3 regions of the Acinetobacter sp. A1-4-2 genome follow, and region 1 is predicted to be linked to each of the others. Evidence: predicted binding sites of a transcription regulator. Region 1 holds the regulator's gene; each other region holds the start of a gene.
The links. The regulator PhoB, encoded in region 1, activates phosphate uptake and scavenging genes when phosphate is short. The targets are predictions, from matches to a motif close to TGTCATNAANCTGTCATAA.
Positions count from the first base shown of each region.

Region 2: the regulator PhoB is predicted to act here: its motif matches at 4,165-4,183, upstream of ABJ384_RS06885 (porin).
Region 3: the regulator PhoB is predicted to act here: its motif matches at 2,369-2,387, upstream of ABJ384_RS04120 (inorganic phosphate transporter).

Region 1 covers NZ_CP157981.1:2,909,308-2,916,090, forward strand. Annotated here, with positions in the region: gene ABJ384_RS14035 (DUF3138 domain-containing protein) at 1-49, opposite strand, end outside; gene ABJ384_RS14040 (amidohydrolase) at 144-1,652, opposite strand; gene ABJ384_RS14045 (SDR family NAD(P)-dependent oxidoreductase) at 1,994-2,842, opposite strand; gene ABJ384_RS14050 (TetR/AcrR family transcriptional regulator) at 3,079-3,759, shown strand; gene phoB (phosphate regulon transcriptional regulator PhoB) at 4,008-4,718, shown strand; gene phoR (phosphate regulon sensor histidine kinase PhoR) at 4,744-6,102, shown strand; gene ABJ384_RS14065 (glutathione S-transferase) at 6,114-6,761, opposite strand.
Region 2 covers NZ_CP157981.1:1,383,458-1,390,240, reverse strand. Annotated here, with positions in the region: gene ABJ384_RS06910 (O-succinylhomoserine sulfhydrylase) at 1-1,112, opposite strand, end outside; gene ABJ384_RS06905 (alpha/beta fold hydrolase) at 1,248-2,339, shown strand; gene ABJ384_RS06900 (NAD(P)-dependent oxidoreductase) at 2,350-3,222, shown strand; gene ABJ384_RS06895 (YARHG domain-containing protein) at 3,304-3,573, shown strand; gene ABJ384_RS06890 (HIT family protein) at 3,606-4,019, shown strand; gene ABJ384_RS06885 (porin) at 4,320-5,444, shown strand; gene cydP (cytochrome oxidase putative small subunit CydP) at 5,892-6,083, shown strand; gene ABJ384_RS06875 (cytochrome ubiquinol oxidase subunit I) at 6,083-6,783, shown strand, end outside.
Region 3 covers NZ_CP157981.1:846,856-853,638, reverse strand. Annotated here, with positions in the region: gene ABJ384_RS04125 (hypothetical protein) at 1-364, shown strand, start outside; gene ABJ384_RS04120 (inorganic phosphate transporter) at 688-2,307, opposite strand; gene metH (methionine synthase) at 3,089-6,778, shown strand.

The sequences.
Region 1 (6,783 bases):
TCGTCGTCAGAATAAATCCAATCGCAACAGTTAAACTCGTCTTTCTCATTGTTACATTCACTTCATCTATTGTTTTAAATACAAAATTTCCCCTACCCCATGCCAAAGGCATGAGGTTGTTTCAATTTTCCGAGTAATTAGGTTTAAGCGGCCTGATTGTTTTTCAGTTTGTGTTCAACTTGCGTGCCCTTGAAGAAATCAGGATTATTGGCGGTATAGAATTGGTATGGGTTGGTGAACACCAGGGCCTTGAAGTCTTCTGCCGTAATCGCGCCTTCTTGCACCAAGTCCCAAGTTTCTGCCAACGGCTCAGTTAATTCAGGTACATCCCAATGGCCAGAATCTGATGAATAGAGCGCATTAATTTTCTGACCAAATGGATTGCCTTTAGGATTCAATGCACCGACAATCGTGCGGTCATCTGCTTCATTGCCAAAGTAGAAGTTCGGTACCCAACGATCCCAAATGTCTTGTTTGTTTTGTATTTTGGCCAAGGCAAAGTCATTTATTTCAGCTGGATTTTGCGTCTGGAAACGTGAAGTTGAAGCCACGCCAAATAAACTCTCGATAATCTCGGCTTCATTCAGTTCACGACCCTGGTACAGGGTATGTCCATATTGACGATAGAGCTCTAGCGCCAATTCACGGTTTAGCCGTTCCGGGTTGTACTGTTGCACATGTTCATTACCGCGTTTTTCAAAACGGTCAACCAGATGAGTTAACACGTTTTGCCCCCATGCTGCGCCTGCTTCTAACAAGGCAATACGAAGCTGTGGAATACGTTCAGTGACACCGCCAAAAAACAAGGCTTTGGCCAATGCTTCAGAGGCATCGGCAAAGTGGTTAATGTGGTTGAACATATAATTGCTTGGTGAATTACGTGCCACCCAGCTTTGACTGCCCGAGTGCGTCGACAGGTTAATCCCCAAATCCACACTCTTTTGCCAGAACGGGTCGTAGTCGTATTCACTGTCGATGCCGAAGAAATCTAACCAGTAAGCATAACGACGCAGATCAGTATCTTCAGGATATTTCTCTGCAACAGCCTGAATTGGACGACGTACTGAACCGGGAATCAGTGCAGCTTTTAATCCCAATTTTTGTGCAAACTCGAGTTCCTCAATCCCTTCTTGCGGCGTATTGAGCGGAATCGCAGCCACTGGCGTCAATCGGTCGGCATAAGGCTGATAGATGTCGGCATGAAAATGGTTAATCGCACGGGTTAAGGACAGACGCAGGTCATCATTGGATGAATTAATTGGAAATAAAGACAGATTCGGATAGAGCACAGCATAGTCCGTACCGAGTTCTTCTAGACGCTCATACAATAAGCCCGGTAAGGCAACCGTTGCCAAGTCATAGGTATTTTCTGAAGGGAGTGCCCAAAATGGCGGACGGAATAGACGACGGTTTTTACGTTCTTCTGGGCTGGCGTTGTACCACTCTGCCGCTAATGCGTTTAAACCATTACTTTTTAAATGGCTACGAAATACATCGACCACACGTGAACCCCCATACTGCGCAATATAATCCTCCAGAGCCGGACTATAGGCATTGGTATGGATATCCGTATCAATCACCGGATAATCAAGCTGAGAACGTACTTGAGCAGCACGCGATTGTTTTGCCTTTAAATCTTTTAAAACTGTCATGAGGTTTACCTAATTTCTTATCATTACACCTCCCTGTTATTACAACAAGCGTGCCAACATTTTAAGTTATTGTTTTATATATACTTATTACAATTATCCCAACCAAATATGTTGGTTTTAACGCGATATGTGTGTTGATAATTCAACACTTGCTTATTTAAATTCAGCTGGTTTTTTTATTTTTATTTCTTATTTTTAGATATAAAGTTATTTCTGAGTCTCTCCTATACCTTCAATTGACGGGTTAAAACTTAAAAAAGCATACTTTTGGGCGGATTTGAAAAGCTGCATTTCAGCACATAAAAAAACCCGCAATTTGCGGGTTTTTTAAAAGCCGTATTTTAAGCCGATTTTTTGTTTTTATTGCTAAATTTGGTGGCGAATGCAGTGACACGCTGATAACCGGTCGGCAAAATGCGCTGGATTAAGTCCAGAGTTTTGGCATCGTTACCAATCAGTAGACGGCGCTTGTCTTTTTTCACCGCTTCCAAAATTTGGCGGGCAGCTTCTTCAGGTGGGCAACGTAATAATTTATTAAAAGACCTAGCAGATTTTTCTGGATGCATGCCTAAAGACCGTATGCTGTCATTCATTTTTGCCGCATTGGCAATATTGGTCCGAATACCGCCCGGATGCACACAGAGTGCACTCACGCCACAGTTTTCCAGGTCCAGTTCCTGCCGCAAGGATTCGGTAAAACCACGTACCGCAAATTTGGTAGCGTTATAGGCAGACTGGGTCGGCTGTGCGGTTAGACCAAACAGACTGGAAATATTGATAATATGACCTTCACCCGATTGCTTGATTAAAGGCAAGAACTCCTTGGTGCCATATACTACGCCCCAGAAATTAATATTCACAATCCATTCCAGTTCTTCGTAACTCGCCCCTTCCACGGTTGAACCCAATGCCACACCGGCATTGTTAAAAATCATGTTGACTGAACCATGATCCTGAACAGTTTCAGCAGCCCAGGCGCGCACTTCTTCCAGTTTGGCCACATTGACTTTTTTTATTGTCACACGAACATGACTGTCTTTGACCAGTTCAACTGTTTTCGCCAAACCCTGTTCATTGACATCACTTAAAGACAAATGGCAGCCTTGCTTGGCCAAAAGTACGGCCAATTGCTGCCCAATACCCGACCCTGCACCAGTAATGGCTGCGACTTTATTTTTAAAATTTTTCATGAGCTATCCTTATTCAGCTTGCTGAATCATCCATCTAAACATCTCGATTGTTTTTCTGTCTGGAAGATTGCAGTTCATCCATCCAATATAATTTTGACAATAACCATTGTCAATATAATATATCGTCTATTCCTCCCTGTACTGGAAAAGCTGCGGCTTTGTTTTAAACATAGGTCTAAAGATAAATTATTGTTAATATAAGGCAAAATCTCGATTTCATTCGGCACACCACATCTATGACTGAACAGCACAAAAATTTCGAAGAAAATCAAAATAAACCGGCAAAAACCAAAGAACGTCAATTTAAAGGGATGTCTTTAAGCGAACGTAAACAGGCACGTCGAGAAAAACTGATTGAAGCCGGAATTGAAGCCTATGGTACACATGGTTTTTTTGCAGTCACAGTCAAGGATATTTGTACGGAAGCCAAACTGACTGAACGCTATTTCTATGAATCCTTTAAGAAAAGTGATGAACTGTTTCAGACCATCTTTTTAAAGCTGATTGATCAGTTGCAGCACAATGTCACGCAGGCGATTATGCAGGCCTCCACCGATCCGCGGAAAATGATCGAAGCCGGTTTAACCGCCCTGCTCACCACCTTGAAAGACAATCCGGGTATGGCACGGATTATTTATATTGATGCCATGCTGGTTCAGGAGCTGCATAACCAGGCCACCATCCATGAAACCATGTCGCGTTTTGACCGCATGATTCATGCCTTTGTGATGCTGATGATGCCGAACATTAACCGCTCTGAACGTGAAATTTCGATGATTTCGACTGGCCTAAATGGCTATGTCACGCAAATCGCCATACGCTGGGTAGTCAGTGGTTTCAAGCTCTCGATAGAGGATGTGCTGTCTTCTTGCAGTATCGTTTTTTTATCGCTGCTTGATACTTTTTCGAAAAAATAAAAAATATGATTCCAGCACAACCCTGGTCACCAAACTGTCAATAAATACTCAATATATTGAATTTAATATATTTATCTAACTGATTTATTTTTAATTCTTGATTGTATCTTATTTTAAATTGTGACAATTTCTTGCGAAATTCAGCCGAACTACCTATTCTGCAATGATACTGTCATAATTAATCTTTGTAATAAGCCTGTCATAAATATAAAACGGTCCACCGTTTACGTGAAATAGGGTATTGCGCTGTGAAAGATGACTATATATTAATCGTCGATGATGAGCTCCCGATCCGGGAAATGATCCATACCTCGCTGGATATGGCGGGCTTCCAATGCCTACAGGCTGAAGATGCCAAACAGGCTCATCAAATGATTGTGGATCAACGCCCTGTGCTGATTCTACTCGACTGGATGTTACCGGGTGGTGTCAGCGGTGTAGATCTGTGCCGCCGTCTGAAACGCGATGAAACCCTATCAGAAATTCCCGTGATCATGCTCACTGCCCGCGCTGAAGAAGACCATAAAGTACAAGGTCTGGATGCCGGTGCAGATGACTACATGACCAAACCCTTTTCTACCCGGGAACTGGTTTCCCGCATTAAGGCCGTGTTACGCCGTGCCAATGCCTTAAACGGTGAAAAAACCATTGATGCTAATGGTCTGGTACTCGACCCTGTCAGCCAGCGGGTCAGTCATGGTCAGAATATTTTAGAAATGGGACCCACGGAATACCGTTTATTGGCCTTTTTTATGACCCATCCGGAACGTGCCTATACCCGTGCTCAATTGCTGGATCAGGTCTGGGGTGGTAACGTATATATTGAAGATCGTACCATTGATGTACATATCCGCCGTTTGCGTAAAGTGCTGGAACCGTTTGGTGCAGACCGTTATGTACAAACGGTTCGTGGTACAGGTTACCGTTTTTCTACCCGCGCAGATGTCGCTTTAGGTTAGTCGTCATTTAGGTCAACTATATTTTATGTATGAACCCTACCCCGTCCCGGAAATTGCGCGAGAACATAAACAGTTCCGTTACAGCAGTTTATGGACTTTTGCCAAGCAAGATTTACGTCTGCTGGCCTTTTTATTGCTGATCGCAGGTTTAATCGGTTTAGGGATTGGGTATTTCTGGATTTTTATTCTCATCGCCCTTACGGTGTTTTTTGCCTTGCAATTGCGTTCACTGTATCTGGTCAATGAATGGATTTCCAACCGTCCTTATGATGTGCCACCCAGTTTAAATGGCATCTGGGGAGCCTTGCTGTTTAATGTCTATCGTTCGCAGCGTCAGGAGCGTATTGTTCAGGCAGAAATGGTCGGCCTGATTGATCGGGCGCAATCTTCACTGGTGGCGCTGGCTGAAGCGGTGGTACTGATTGATGATCTACACCAGATTGAATGGTGGAATCCGGCTGCAGAAAAACTCTTGGGTATTCAACCGCTAGATCGCGGTCGCAATATTTTAACCATTCTGCGCCAGCCCAGTTTTATTGAATATTTTAACAATATTGACGAAGCACCCGATGGCCTGAAAATGAAATCTTCGGCCTTTGAAGACCATTATGTACAAGTCAAAATGACCCGCTTTGGTGGGGAAAGCCGCTTACTGGTGGCTTATGATGTGACCCGCATGCATAATCTGGAACAGATGCGCACAGACTTTGTTGACAATATTTCCCATGAATTACGTACCCCGCTTACCGTACTCAGCGGTTATATTGAAACCTTTACCGATCAGGAAGATTTAAACCCGCGCTGGAAACGTGCCTTCGACCAGATGCAGGCGCAAACCAAGCGCATGAATGCCCTGGTAAATGATTTATTGCTATTGTCGCGTTTAGAAAATGACAAAAAAATCGCGAAAAACCAGATTATTGAAATGCCAAGTCTGATGAACCAGCTGTTTGATGACGCACAAGCCTATAATGTCGACTATCACCATGCGCTCAATCTCAACATTGACAGCCATTGCGACCTGATTGGCTCCGAGACCGAGCTGGCCAGTGCCTTTAGCAACTTGATTACCAATGCCATTAAGTACACCCCTAAAGGTGGAACCATTACCATGGGCTGGCATGATGACGGTGAACACGGCATCTTTACCGTTCAAGATACCGGCATCGGGATTGACCCTAGACATTTGCCACGTTTAACCGAACGTTTCTATCGGGTCGATAGCGCCCGTAGCCGTCAAACTGGAGGCACTGGCTTAGGTCTGGCCATTGTCAAACATGTGCTGATGCAGCACGGCGCGCATCTGGAAATTGAATCCAAAGAGAATGAAGGCTCGACTTTTAAAGTCGTTTTTCCTAAAGAACGCCTGTACAAACTCTGTTAGACCTGCCTGTTTTAAGTCAGGCTTTGTTCCTTGAACCTGGCTCGCTGAAAAGCAGGCCGTTCCTCAAGACGTTTCAGATACTGGGCGATATGCGGATATGAACCTGAGACTCTGGATTGAATGGCATCAAGTGGAAACCACATCTGAATATCGGCAAAAGAAAATGACCCGGCAAAATATTCGTGCGTGGATAAATAATCTTCCAGATAAGCAATATGCTCTTTTAAACGCGGATGAATAAATCCCGCCTTTACGCCGGAAGTAATTTTATGTGCCACTGGCTTAATCAGCCAGGGTACACGTTTCGGTACATTGTTCATCACCAGTTGCATCAGCAATAACGGCATTAAGGAGCCTTCGGCATAGTGCATCCAGTAACGGTATTGTTGCTGGTCTTTTTTGGCCTTCGGTTTAAATTTCTGCGCTGTATCATAACTTTCTTGCAAATGCTGCAAAATCACTGCCGATTCAACAATCGTCTGGTCCTCATCGGTCAAGATCGGTGCTTTAGCCAAAGGATGAACCAGTTTTAATTCAGGCGGTGCAGCAAATGTTGGTAAACGTTTATAAAACTTGACCTGATAATCTTGAGCCAGCTCTTCTAGAGCCCATAAAATTCGAAAAGAACGCGATTGATCTAAATGGTGCAGTGTAATCATTATTTTTTGACCTCTATTTTTA
Region 2 (6,783 bases), 1.5 Mb from region 1:
AATCCTTCACGAATCCCTGCAGCTTCTTTGGCTTCTGGTGAAAGCTTACCGTGAGTAGTGGTTGCTGGATGAGTAATAGTTGATTTCACATCGCCCAGGTTACCGGTAATGGAAATAAACTGGGTATTGTCGATAACTTTCCAAGCCCCTTCACGCCCACCTTTGACTTCAAAGGACACAATACCGCCAAAACCGCTTTGCTGTTTGGCTGCAAGCTCATGACCAATATGTGAAGGCAAACCAGCGTAATAAACTTTTTCTACTTTGTCGTGCTGATTTAAGAATTCAGCCAGTTTTTGTGCATTTGCTGAATGTTCACGCATACGTAAACGCAGAGTTTCCAGACCTTTCAAAAAAACCCAGGCATTAAATGGGCTCATTGACGGGCCAGTGGTGCGAACATAACCAAATACTTCTTCAAGCAGTTTGTGATTACCTACCACAGCCCCCCCCAAAGCGCGACCTTGACCATCCAGATATTTGGTTGCTGAATAGACAACCAGGTCGGCCCCTAATTTAATTGGCTGTTGCAATGCCGGCGTACAGAAGCTGTTATCAATCGCCAGTAATGCACCATTGGCATGAGCCAGATCCGCCAAGGCCTGAATATCGGCAATTTCAGCCAGTGGATTGGACGGAGATTCAACAAACAGTAATTTGGTTTCAGGCTTGATTGCATTTTTCCACGCATCAAGATCGGTTAAATCAACAAAATCGACTGCTATACCAAATTTAGCCACGTATTTTTCAAAAAGAGAAACCGTTGAACCAAACACCGCACGTGAACAGATGACGTGATCGCCCAGTTTCAAATAAGACATAGCCACAGCCATGATGGCTGCCATGCCAGTACTGGTTGCAACAGCACGTTCCGCACCATCTAATGCGGCAAGGCGCTTTTCAAACATCGCAACTGTCGGATTGGTAAAGCGCGAATAAATGTTGCCAGGTTCCTGACCAGAAAACTTAGCTGCGGCTTCTGCTGCATTTTCATAGACGAATGATGAAGTGAGAAAAATCGGCTCACCATGCTCGCCTTCAAAACTGCGTGTATGACCTGTACGAATGGCTAAGGTATCTAATTGGTATTCAATGTCGTCTTGTTGGCTCATTTGTATTACCCAGTCCTGGACTGTATTGCTAATAATTGCCAACATTTTGAGCGTCTATGGCATTTAAGGTCAAGGCATAATGCATAAATATCGCCTACACTTCGATCAATCCCCCATATGTCAGCACCCCCAGCAATGATTCAAGTTAAAAATAAAATTGCCAAACATAAAAGCAAACTCAAAAACCTGTCAAAGACTTTATTTAACTCAAAATCACTGGTTTTATCGCAAGCCACTCCCTATGAAGTCATTGCAGAGTACAAACAGACCCGAGTGCGCTATTACGCCTCAGCAGATAAGCAATATAAAGAGCCCCTGGTTTTTGTTGCTCCCCTTGCAATAAACATGGCCATTTACGACCTGTACCCCTACCGTTCATTGGTAAAACACTTTCAACATAGTGGCTTTGATGTCTATTTAATCGAATGGGGTCGATATAGCTATCGAGATCGTTTCCTCAATTTCATGTCATTTATTGATGATGCCATTCCGCATTGTATAGACCAGATCCGAACTCACTCACATAGTGATGAAATTTCACTGCATGGCTGGAGTATGGCCGGTGTATTTGTCATGTTGTATTGCGCATTGCAAAAACCGAACCATGTTAAAAATTTAATTGTATTGGGCAGTCCGGTGGACAGTCATGCATCAGGCCGTACCGGCAAAATTTTTCAAAAGGCCAATCAACTGATTGCCAAAAACAAGACTCTACAAAACAAGATTTACTCAGGAACGGCACCCAAGCATCTGATTCATAGCCCAGGCATACTAAATTCACTCGGTTTTAAAATGATTGATCCTGTGGGATGGATACAAAGCCAGAAACAGCTTCTAGCAAACCTCGATAACCTGCAAGCCTTATATGAACACGCCACCATGGGTAATTTCCTGAACCAGATGATTGACTATCCAGGTGGTATCAATCAGGACATGATTTTTAATGTCTGGCTACAAAATCCGCTCAAAAACGGTGTTATCAGATTACAGGATAAGCATATCGAATTAAAACATATAGCCTGCTCTTTACTGATAGGCGCGGGTCGTAGCGATCGGATTGTTTCCAAAGAGGCCGTTAAACCTTTAATTGAATTGACAAATAGTCAGGATGTCACGTTTACTCTTATCCCAGGTGGTCATTTGGGACTCATGTCTAGCCAGTCCAGTGCCAACGAGTTCTGGCCTTTCATGACCACCTGGCTAAAACAGAGATCGAGCAAAATATAAAGGAAACATCATGATTCAGTCAGTTGCATTTATCGGCTTAGGCGCAATGGGTTACCGCATGGCAGCACATTTACCTCAACATTTTGATACGGTCTATGTATGGAACCGTAATTTCGAAAAAGCTAAACAGCATGCAACTGAATATGGCACCCAAGCTGTAGAACTTGAGCAAGCGGTTCAGGCCGATATCATTTTTTCTTGCCTGCCAACGAGTAAGGAAGTTGAAGATCTTATTGCAACAGTCCAGATTAAATCGGGTGCGGTATGGATCGATTGCACCAGTGGTGTTCCTGCATCGGCAAAAAAGCTCAGCCAACAATTAAAAGTATCGAATGTAGATTTTCTGGATGCACCGGTGAGCGGGCAAACCATTGGCGCTGAAAATGGCACATTAACCGTAATGATTGGTGGTGAAGCCGCTGCTTTTGAAAAAGCCCTTCCAGCCATTCAGGCTTTCGGCAAACTGATTAAACATGTCGGTGAATCAGGTGCAGGTTTCGCTGTCAAAGCGGTCAATAATATGCTATTAGCCGTCAATCTCTGCTCAGTGGCCGAAGGTTTCACCACCTTAAAAGCGCATGGGGTAAATCTGCACGAAGCCTTAGATTGCATTAATGCATCAAGCGGTAAAAGTGGTGTGACTGAAACCGTGTTGCCACAACGGGTTTTAAACCGCGAATTCCCACTGACTTTTGCTCTGCCATTATTAGCAAAAGATACCGGAATTGCACTTGATCTGGTTCGTGATGCCAAACTATCAGCACCGGTGATTGCCTTGACTCAAAGTCTGATTCAGGCAGCCAGTAATTTAGCAGAAAAAGACAGTGACTTTTCTAGTGCTGTGAAAATGTACGAATCTTGGAATAAAATTACACTTGAGTAATTACTCGCCATTGAATAATAATAAATAAACCTAATATTGTGTAGAAGTACACTACACAATATTCTCACAGAGGAAACCCTCATGACCAAGCTTAGTGTTGCAGTTTTGGCTAGTTTTACAACTTTCTTTGGGGCAACTGCTTTTGCAGCGACAGCAGAGCAAGAGTGCCAACAATTAAAAAATGACCATGATGTCATTTATGCCTCTAAAGGTTTTTGCTTTAAAGACCCGGAAGCCAAGGCCAAGTTCGGCAATGACAATTGTTATACAACCAAGCCAAAATTTTCAGAAAAAGAGCAACAACGACTTGACGCCATCAAAGATCGTCAGAAAGAATTGAACTGTAAATAATTACAGTACCCAATCACTTTCAAGGACTAGACATGCTTTACGATGATCAAAATATTTTTGCACGAATTATCCGTAATGAACTTCCTGCAATAAAAGTGTATGAGGACGAACAGGTTCTGGCTTTTATGGACATCATGCCCCAGGCAGAAGGTCATACGTTGGTCATCCCGAAAACACCTGCAATTACCTTGCTCGATCTGCCACCTGATGCCGCTGCCTATACCATTCAGATTGTGCAAAGAATTGCCCAGGCAATGAAAATAGCACTTGATGTTCAAGGTATTGTACTGATGCAACTTTCAGGTGCATCTGCTGGTCAAACTGTTCCACATGTACATTTTCACCTCATTCCAAGTTCAGTGCATGAGCTTGGAAAGCATGCATTACATATGGGTGACCAGGAAAAAATTAAAGTATTAGCTGAAAAGATTAAAGCTGAACTTTAAAATTCACTAGAATTTTAATTTGTCAAAAATGGAGCTTAAGCTCCATTTTTTTATATTTGAGATTAAATCAACTCATCTCACAGATTTTAAGAACAATTTAACTTTATGAAAAATAATAAAATATCTTAATTTCTTTAATCTTCTTCGTCATAAAACTGTCATATAGCTTTCACTTCACTGTCACAAAGTTTGCAGATACTGCTTAGCAAGTTGGTGAGCTTTTGTAATTTTTTGTACACAAGCAAACTAAAAAGAAGGCAAGGCGAATGCCATTTTAAAAAGTGTTTTGGAGAAATCTTGATGAAAAAATTGCTTCTAGCAGCTGCTGTTGCGGCAATGGGTGTAAGCGCAGCACAAGCGGCACCAACTTTGTACGGTAAACTGAATGTTTCTATAGATCAAGCAGATAACTATGATTTTAAAGGTAATGACATTAGTGAAGTAAACTCAAATGCATCACGTATTGGTGTAAAAGGTGAAGAGAAGCTTACTGAAAAACTTTCTGCTGTTTACCAAGCAGAATGGGGTTTTGCCACTGATGGTTCTGGTTCAGACTCTGAATGGAGTGCTCGTAACCGTTTCCTAGGTCTTAAATGGGCTGGTATTGGTACTTTAAAAGCCGGTCAATATGATTCTTACTTCAAAACAGCTGCTGGCAGTGCACAAGACATTTTTAACGACCACACTCGTCTTGACATGACCAAAGTATTACACGGTGAAGAGCGTCTTAAAAACGTAATCGGTTTTGAAACTGACAAAAACCTTCTTGGTGGTGTGCAATTCAACATCATGGCTATCCAAGGTGAAGACAATACTCCTGCTACCACATCTGGTACATATACAACTGAAACAAATGATGGTTTTGGTGATGCAGTTTCAGCTTCTCTAAGCTATGAAAACAAAGATCTTGGTCTTGCTTTGGCTCTTGCTGGCAATATGGGGGTACAAGGTGATTTTAATGCTTTAGATATCTCTAATGCTGAATCTGATGCTTACCGTGTAACTGGTTCTTATAACTTTAAAGCTGCTGGTTTGTCTGGTTTAACTTTGGGTGCTTTATGGCAACAAGCTGAATTGTCTGATGCTCCAGCAAACAAAGCATTAACTGAAGGTACTGCCCCTAACATTACTACTGTTACAAACAACGTTGACTCTATTGAAGAGAAAGCAATGGGTATCACCGCAGCTTATAAATTTGCTAATACTCCATGGACAGTTAAGGCTGAATACATTACAGCTGAAACTACCGCTGATCTTATGAAAGACCGCACAATTGACCAATATGGTCTTGGCGTAGATTACCAATTCAACAAACAAGCTCGTATGTACGGTGTAGTTGCTTCTCAAGAACGTGACTGGAAAACTAAAGCTGGTGAAGACGATACTATGACAGTATTCGGGCTAGGTATGGAATATAACTTCTAAGCACTCTTCATTTACTTAGAAAGCTATTAAAAAAGACCACATTCGTGTGGTCTTTTTTTTGAGGAAAGAATTTTAACTTCTTCTCTCATCCCTCTTGCATTTTAAGTCAAGGTGTTTAATTGGATTTATATAAAACATATTAAATGGAATTTTAAACAAGAATAATTATCAATTAATTATTTATATCCCCTAAAAAGATACAAGTGTTTTAGTTGGAGTTAAAAGTATATATAAGTATTTTAGTCAGAATTAAAAATTAAATACGCAGTGTTTTAGTCAACTTAATAATCGCAAAAAATCAGTATATTTTTTATCACAACCTTAACATAAATTATTGTTTTAAAAAACAAATATAATATATTTTTATTTTAATTGTTTCATCTATTTATTTTTAGTTATTTTTTGTTTAATAATATAGATCAAGTTTAAAAAAATAGGCTTATTTGTATGAGCTTAATACCGAAAGATTACAATCAACGTTTAGTTCGAGAGATCGCAATCATATTAATAATCAAGGTTGCTCTCCTACTGACGATTAAACACATCTGGTTCGATGCCCCTACTATTCCTCAAAATTTTGACACTCAAGTTGCCGAGCATATTGCTGGCAGCCCTTCCCAAATCAAGGAGACACGTTGATGATTTCTGAAAGCGTGGTCGATCTTTCGCGGTTCCAATTTGCAATGACCGCGTTGTATCACTTTATATTTGTACCTCTTACACTTGGTCTGGCTTTTATTCTTGCCATTATGGAAACCACCTATGTGATTTCCGGTAAAGAAATTTATAAGGACATGACCAAATTCTGGGGAAAACTTTTTGGTATTAACTTTGCCTTAGGTGTTACCACAGGTTTAACCATGGAGTTCCAGTTTGGTACAAACTGGGCGTACTATTCGCATTATGTCGGTGACATTTTTGGTGCGCCACTCGCTATTGAAGGATTAATGGCATTTTTCTTGGAATCGACTTTTATTGGTCTATTCTTCTTCGGCTGGGACCGGCTTTCCAAAGTTCAGCATTTAGGCGTGACTTGGCTGGTTGCACTGGGTTCCAACATGTCGGCACTTTGGATTTTAGTCGCCAATGGCTGGATGCAAAACCCTGTGGGCGCAGAGTTCAACTTTGAAACCATGCGTATGGAGCTGGTTGACTTCGGCGCACTGATTTTCAACCCGGTGGCTCAGGTTAAATTTGTCCATACAGTATCTTCAGGTTATGTCACTGGTGCCGTTTTCGTTTTAGCGATTTCCAGTTTCTACATGCTGAAAAAACGTGATTTACCTTTCGCGCGCCGTTCTTTCGCTATTGCGGCAATCTTTGGTTTAGCCTCTACATT
Region 3 (6,783 bases), 970 kb from region 1:
TTATGGACAACGGGTCAGTATCAATATTGCGCCGTCTACTACAACCCATTCAGTGACCAAAAATCCGTTATTGAAAGCGGCCTTCAATGGTGCAAGCCTGTTCGATGTGGAATCGTTTAGCCCTGAAACCACCAATGCTTTAATGGCTGCCTTATGGATTTATGACCTGCGTCATCCAGAGTCGGTTGCCAATCCAGAAACCCATCTGGATCATCCGCTGGAACTGATGATGAAAGGCGCCAACCATGGCGGATTGTGGCGTGTGCCTTATTTGGCCCGCACTGCTCTGCCTTTTGCCGCACTGTATGGCTTTGCCAACGAAAAATTTCCGATTAAGCGAGTGTTAGGCAAATTTAAGAAATAAGGGTAGATTTTTCTCTCTTGATGAATATTTTTATTGTCCTCTCGTTTTAGTCCATCTCCTTCTAAGATGAGAGTATCCTGAGAATATATTCTGAGTACGCAAGAGAGAAGTCATTTTTTACTGTACTAAAAGGTACATATATTAATAAAACCCTCCACCTCTTACGGAATATATTCCTCATCCCAAAGGGATGAGGAATTTCTCTCTTTTTAAAAGATGATTAGTTCTGCTCATCCAGAAAGAGTTTATTTTTTTAAAAACCAAGTATTCATTAGAAACAAAAAACGCTGCAATTGCAGCGTTTTTTGTTTCTAACAGAAGTCTTAAACGAACTGTAAGAATAGCCAGTACAAACCACCAGATAAACAGATGGTCGCTGGTAAAGTGAAGACCCATGCCGATAAAATCGTACGCACCATTTGCAAATTCAAACCTGATTTATTGGCTACCATGGTACCTGCAACTGCACTGTTCAAAACGTGTGTTGTCGATACAGGCATACCAAAACCATCTGCTGCAGCAATAGTAGTCATCGCAACAAGTTCGGCTGACATGCCTTGACCATAAGTCATATGGTTTTTACCAATACGTTCACCTACAGTGACCACAATACGTTTCCAGCCCACCATCGTACCCAGACCTAATGCCAAGGCAACAGCCACTTTCACCCAAGTTGGAATATACTGAAGGAATGAATCCAAATTTTTACGATATTCTTTAACTAACTTGCTTTGATCTTTTGACATTTCAGGAAGCTGCTCAGCTTTATCTAAACGCTTAAATGCAGTCGTGCTGAGATACATATCATTGCGGATCGCAGAAACTTCAGCCTCTGGAATAGTGTGAATATCATCATATTTGGCAACACGTTCGCCCAAATGATTTGTCAAGCTTGCTAAAGCAGGAACCACTTCAGGGTTCACTTCTTTGGTTTGAATATATTTGGTAATGACAGCACGTGCCTGAGCATCCGTAATATTTTCATGCTGCGGATAAATAGCAGTAGCCGTTTGCTGAGACAATTGCTCAAAAGACTGAATATGTGCACTGTCTAAATTCTTATTTAAAGAATAAGCCAAGGGCACACAACCAATCAAAATCAGCATAATCAAGCCCATGCCCTTTTGACCGTCATTTGAACCATGCGCGAAACTCACACCAGTACAGGTGAAAATCAAAATTGCACGAATTAAAGGTGGCGGCGGCTTGTTACCTTCAGGCGGATGAAAGAGCTCTAACTGTTTACGGAAGATTTTTTTCACCAGTAAAAACAGGACAGCAGCAAAAGCAAAACCGATCAGCGGAGAAAACAGCAGTGCTTTGCCTACTTTCATCACCTGTTCCATATCTATGCCGCTTGCGCCAGCACCTGAATGAAGCAGGTAGTTCATAATACCCACACCTAAAATCGAACCGATCAGGGTATGTGAGCTTGATGCCGGAATACCCATGAACCAGGTACCCAAATTCCAGAGAATCGCAGCAATCAGCATGGCAAAAACCATGGCAAAGCCTGCGCCAGAACCGACATTCATAATCAGTTCTACAGGTAATAAAGCAATAATGCCGTAAGCGACAGCACCACTTGCCACCATTACCCCTAGGAAGTTACAGAAGCCTGCCCACATGACAGCTACAGGTGCAGATAAGGCATTGGTATAAATAACAGTTGCGACTGCGTTGGCCGTGTCATGAAAACCATTAACAAATTCAAAGCCTAAAGCAATTAATAAAGCAGTCGCCAAAAGAATAACGGAATATAAACTTAATGCTGGCACATGCGCCAAATCGGTCGAAAGCTGAAAACCGATATACACTAAAGTTGAAATAATAACCGTGAGAAACACCGGCATAAAAAATTTCGGTGTAGCAACATGCACATTCGTCGATTTCGCTGGTGCTGATGGCACCTGATCTTGGACGGGAGGAATATTAGAATTCATGCAGACGGTTCAAAGGGATAATAAAATCCCCTTATTGTTCAATTTAATTGTGACAATTATATGACAAAGAGCTGTCATATAAAGCAGTTTTTCATACTTTATTTACTGTTATGCACTCACCAAAACCTATCAAATTATTTCACTTTAATAAAATAAATCAATTGGTTAGAATACATAATTCACTGTTATTTATTTTGAAAATCAATGTTTCAGCTTATCTGATATAAATTCATATTTATTGTCATATTTGCTCCTGCCTATTGCCCATTTTCCATCATGCCTGATTAATATGACAAATTCGTTAAGCATTCCAAGCATTTATATTAGGATCTGTTGACAATTCGTCTATGTTTGCGACTACGAGTATTTTTTAGAGGATACGAGGCGTGAAATACGGAATTTAGTCATTCTAAATGCGCGTAGTTCACAATGACGTAGCATCAAAAAATACTCTAGTTCCCAGCTGCGCCTTGCGCTGCAAACAAAGCAGTGCTTTGTTCTGGCTCAGGTTGTGGCTAAAATTATCTCAGACTTCGTCATGAAATTTAAAAATGGAACCACCATTCTTTGCATTTCATTCCTTGTCTGCTCAATTTTAGCCTACAACGCAAGCCATTTATGAAATGTCAACAGACCCTCATTATACTTGGCAACAAATATGTCTAATTATTCAACAACCTAATATATAGTGCGTGCCCCTGGCCTGCGAATATCAATAAAACTGGATTGAATTCTGTTAATATATTTGCCGATTTTATATTCCACCGGATTGGGGTTATTTATGTCCACGCTTGCCACCCTAAAAGAGCTGCTCGCTCAACGGATTCTGATTATCGACGGTGCGATGGGCACCATGATTCAGCGTCACAAACTCGAAGAAGCTGACTACCGTGGTGAGCGTTTTGCTGACTGGGCATCTGACCTGAAAGGCAACAATGACCTTTTGGTGTTGACCCAGCCGCACATTATCCAGGGTATTCACGAAGCTTATCTGGAAGCGGGTGCCGACATTATTGAAACCAACAGTTTCAACGGTACACGTGTTTCTATGTCGGATTACCACATGGAAGATCTGGTTCCGGAAATTAACCGTGAAGCGGCACGTATTGCCAAAGAAGCCTGCCAAAAATATTCAACCCCAGACAAACCGCGTTTTGTTGCCGGTGTACTTGGGCCGACATCGCGTACCTGTTCGATTTCACCGAATGTAAATGACCCTGCTTTCCGTAACATCACCTTTGATGAATTAAAAGAAAACTATATCGAAGCGGCGCATGCGCTGATTGAAGGCGGTGCAGATATTCTGCTGATTGAAACCGTATTCGATACCTTGAACTGTAAAGCGGCGATCTTTGCAGTAAAAGAAGTCTTTAACCAGATTGGCTATGAATTGCCATTGATGATTTCAGGAACGATTACCGATGCTTCAGGCCGTACATTAACAGGCCAAACCGCAGAAGCGTTCTGGAACTCGGTTCGTCACGGTGACTTGTTATCAATTGGCTTTAACTGTGCTCTTGGTGCAGATGCCATGCGTCCACACGTAAAAACGGTGTCTGACGTTGCCGATGTATTCGTATCTGCCCATCCAAACGCAGGCTTGCCAAATGCCTTCGGTGGTTATGATGAGACTCCGGAACAAACTGCTGCCTTCCTGAAAGAATTTGCCGAAAGCGGTTTAATCAACATTACTGGCGGTTGCTGTGGTACCACACCGGATCATATCCGCGCCATTGCCAATGCGGTAAAAGACATCAAGCCACGTCAGGTTCCTGAAACCAAACCAGCTTGCCGTTTAAGCGGTTTAGAACCATTTAACATCACAGAAGAATCCTTATTCGTCAACGTCGGTGAACGTACCAACGTCACCGGTTCGAAAAAATTCCTGCGTTTGATTCGTGAAGAAAACTTTGCTGAAGCATTAGAAGTCGCACAGCAGCAGGTTGAAGCCGGTGCGCAAATCATCGACATCAACATGGATGAAGGCATGCTCGATTCACAGGGTGCAATGGTGCACTTCCTGAATCTGGTCGCCTCTGAACCGGAAATTTCACGTGTACCCATCATGATTGACTCATCTAAATGGGAAATCATTGAAGCGGGCTTGAAATGCGTACAAGGCAAACCGGTCGTCAACTCGATTTCCCTGAAAGAAGGTTATGACGAGTTTGTCCATAAAGCACGCCTTTGCCGTCAGTACGGTGCAGCCGTGATCGTGATGGCTTTTGACGAAGATGGTCAGGCCGATACTGCCGCACGTAAACGTGAAATCTGTAAGCGTTCATACGATGTTTTGGTCAATGAAGTCGGCTTCCCGGCTGAAGACATCATCTTTGACCCGAACGTGTTTGCTGTGGCAACTGGTATTGAAGAACACAATAACTATGCGGTGGACTTTATTGAAGCGACCGGCTGGATTAAACAGAACCTTCCGCATGCCATGATTTCCGGTGGCGTGTCCAACGTATCGTTCTCATTCCGTGGTAACGAGCCTGTTCGTGAAGCCATTCACTCGGTATTCCTTTACCATGCCATCAAGCAAGGCATGACCATGGGGATCGTAAACGCTGGTCAAATGGCAATTTACGATGACATCCCTGCCGAATTGAAAGCTGCGGTTGAAGATGTGATCCTGAACCAGAACCAGGGTGAAAGCGGTCAGGAAGCGACTGAAAAATTGCTTGAAGTGGCTGAACAATATCGCGGTCAGGCCGGTGCACAAAAAGCCGTTGAAAACCTTGAATGGCGTAACGAGTCAGTTGAAAAACGCCTTGAATATGCTTTGGTCAAAGGTATTACCACCTTTATTGATGAAGATACCGAAGAAGCGCGTTTAAAATCAAAACGTCCGCTGGATGTGATTGAAGGTCCACTGATGGACGGCATGAACGTGGTCGGCGATCTGTTCGGTTCAGGCAAAATGTTCCTGCCGCAAGTAGTGAAATCTGCCCGCGTGATGAAACAAGCCGTAGCTTGGCTGAATCCGTACATCGAAGCAGAAAAATCAGGCGGTGAGTCTAAAGGTAAAGTGTTGATGGCGACCGTAAAAGGCGATGTGCACGATATCGGCAAGAACATTGTTGGCGTGGTATTGGGCTGTAACGGTTATGACATCATCGACCTTGGCGTGATGGTACCGTGCGAGAAGATTCTGCAAACGGCTATTGACGAGAAGGTTGATATCATCGGTCTTTCTGGCCTGATTACCCCGTCTTTGGATGAAATGGTCTTCGTTGCCAAAGAAATGCAGCGTAAAGGCTTTAATGTACCGCTGATGATTGGCGGTGCAACCACATCGAAAGCGCATACTGCGGTGAAAATTGATCCGCAATATTCAAATGATGCAGTGATTTACGTTGCCGATGCATCTCGTGCGGTGGGTGTAGCAACCACCCTGCTATCTAAAGAGATGAAACCTGCCTTTGTGGCAGAAACCCGTGCTGAATATGAAAAAGTGCGTGAACGTATTGCCAACAAACAGCCGAAAGCAGCCAAACTGTCTTATGCAGAATCGGTGGAAAATGGCTTGAAAATTGACTTTGCAGCCCATACACCTGTGAAACCAAACTTCATTGGTACGCAAACACTGACCAATTATCCTCTGGAAACTTTGGTTAAATACTTTGACTGGACACCATTCTTTATTTCCTGGAGCTTGGCAGGTAAGTTCCCTGCCATCCTGAAAGATGAAGTGGTGGGTGAAGCAGCGACTGACTTGTATGAACAAGCGCAGAAAATGCTGAAAGACATCATCGACAATAAACGTTTTGATGCACGTGCTGTGTTTGGTATTTACCCTGCCAACCGTTCAGCTGCTGATTCGGTTGAAGTGTATAGCGAAGATGGTCAATCGGTAACACATACTTTCCATCACATTCGTCAGCAGTCTGACAAAGTGACTGGCAAGCCGAACTTGTCATTGGCTGACTTTGTTGCGCCTAAAGGCGTGGCGGAAGATTACTTGGGCGGTTTCACTGTATCGATCTTCGGTGCCGAAGAAATGGCGAACGAGTACAAAGCCAAAGGCGATGATTACTCTGCGATTCTAGTTCAATCTTTAGGTGACCGTTTTGCTGAAGCTTTTGCGGAACATTTGCACGAGCGTATTCGTAAAGAGTTCTGGGGTAACCAAGCATCTGAATCTTTAAGCAATGAAGAGTTGATTAAAGAAAAGTATGTCGGTATCCGCCCAGCACCGGGCTACCCTGCATGCCCTGAACACTCTGAAAAAGCGCCATTGTTTGACTGGTTGGGTTCTACTGACAAAATTGGTACATTCTTAACTTCAAGTTTTGCAATGTGGCCACCTTCATCAGTGAGCGGTTTCTACTATGCGAACCCTGAGTCGCAATACTTTAACGTGGGTAAAATCGCAGGCGATCAGCTTGAGGATTATGCGAAACGTAAAGGCTGGACTTTGGATGAGGCAAAACGCTGGTTAGCGCCGAATTTGGATGATTCAGTTCAGTAATTAGT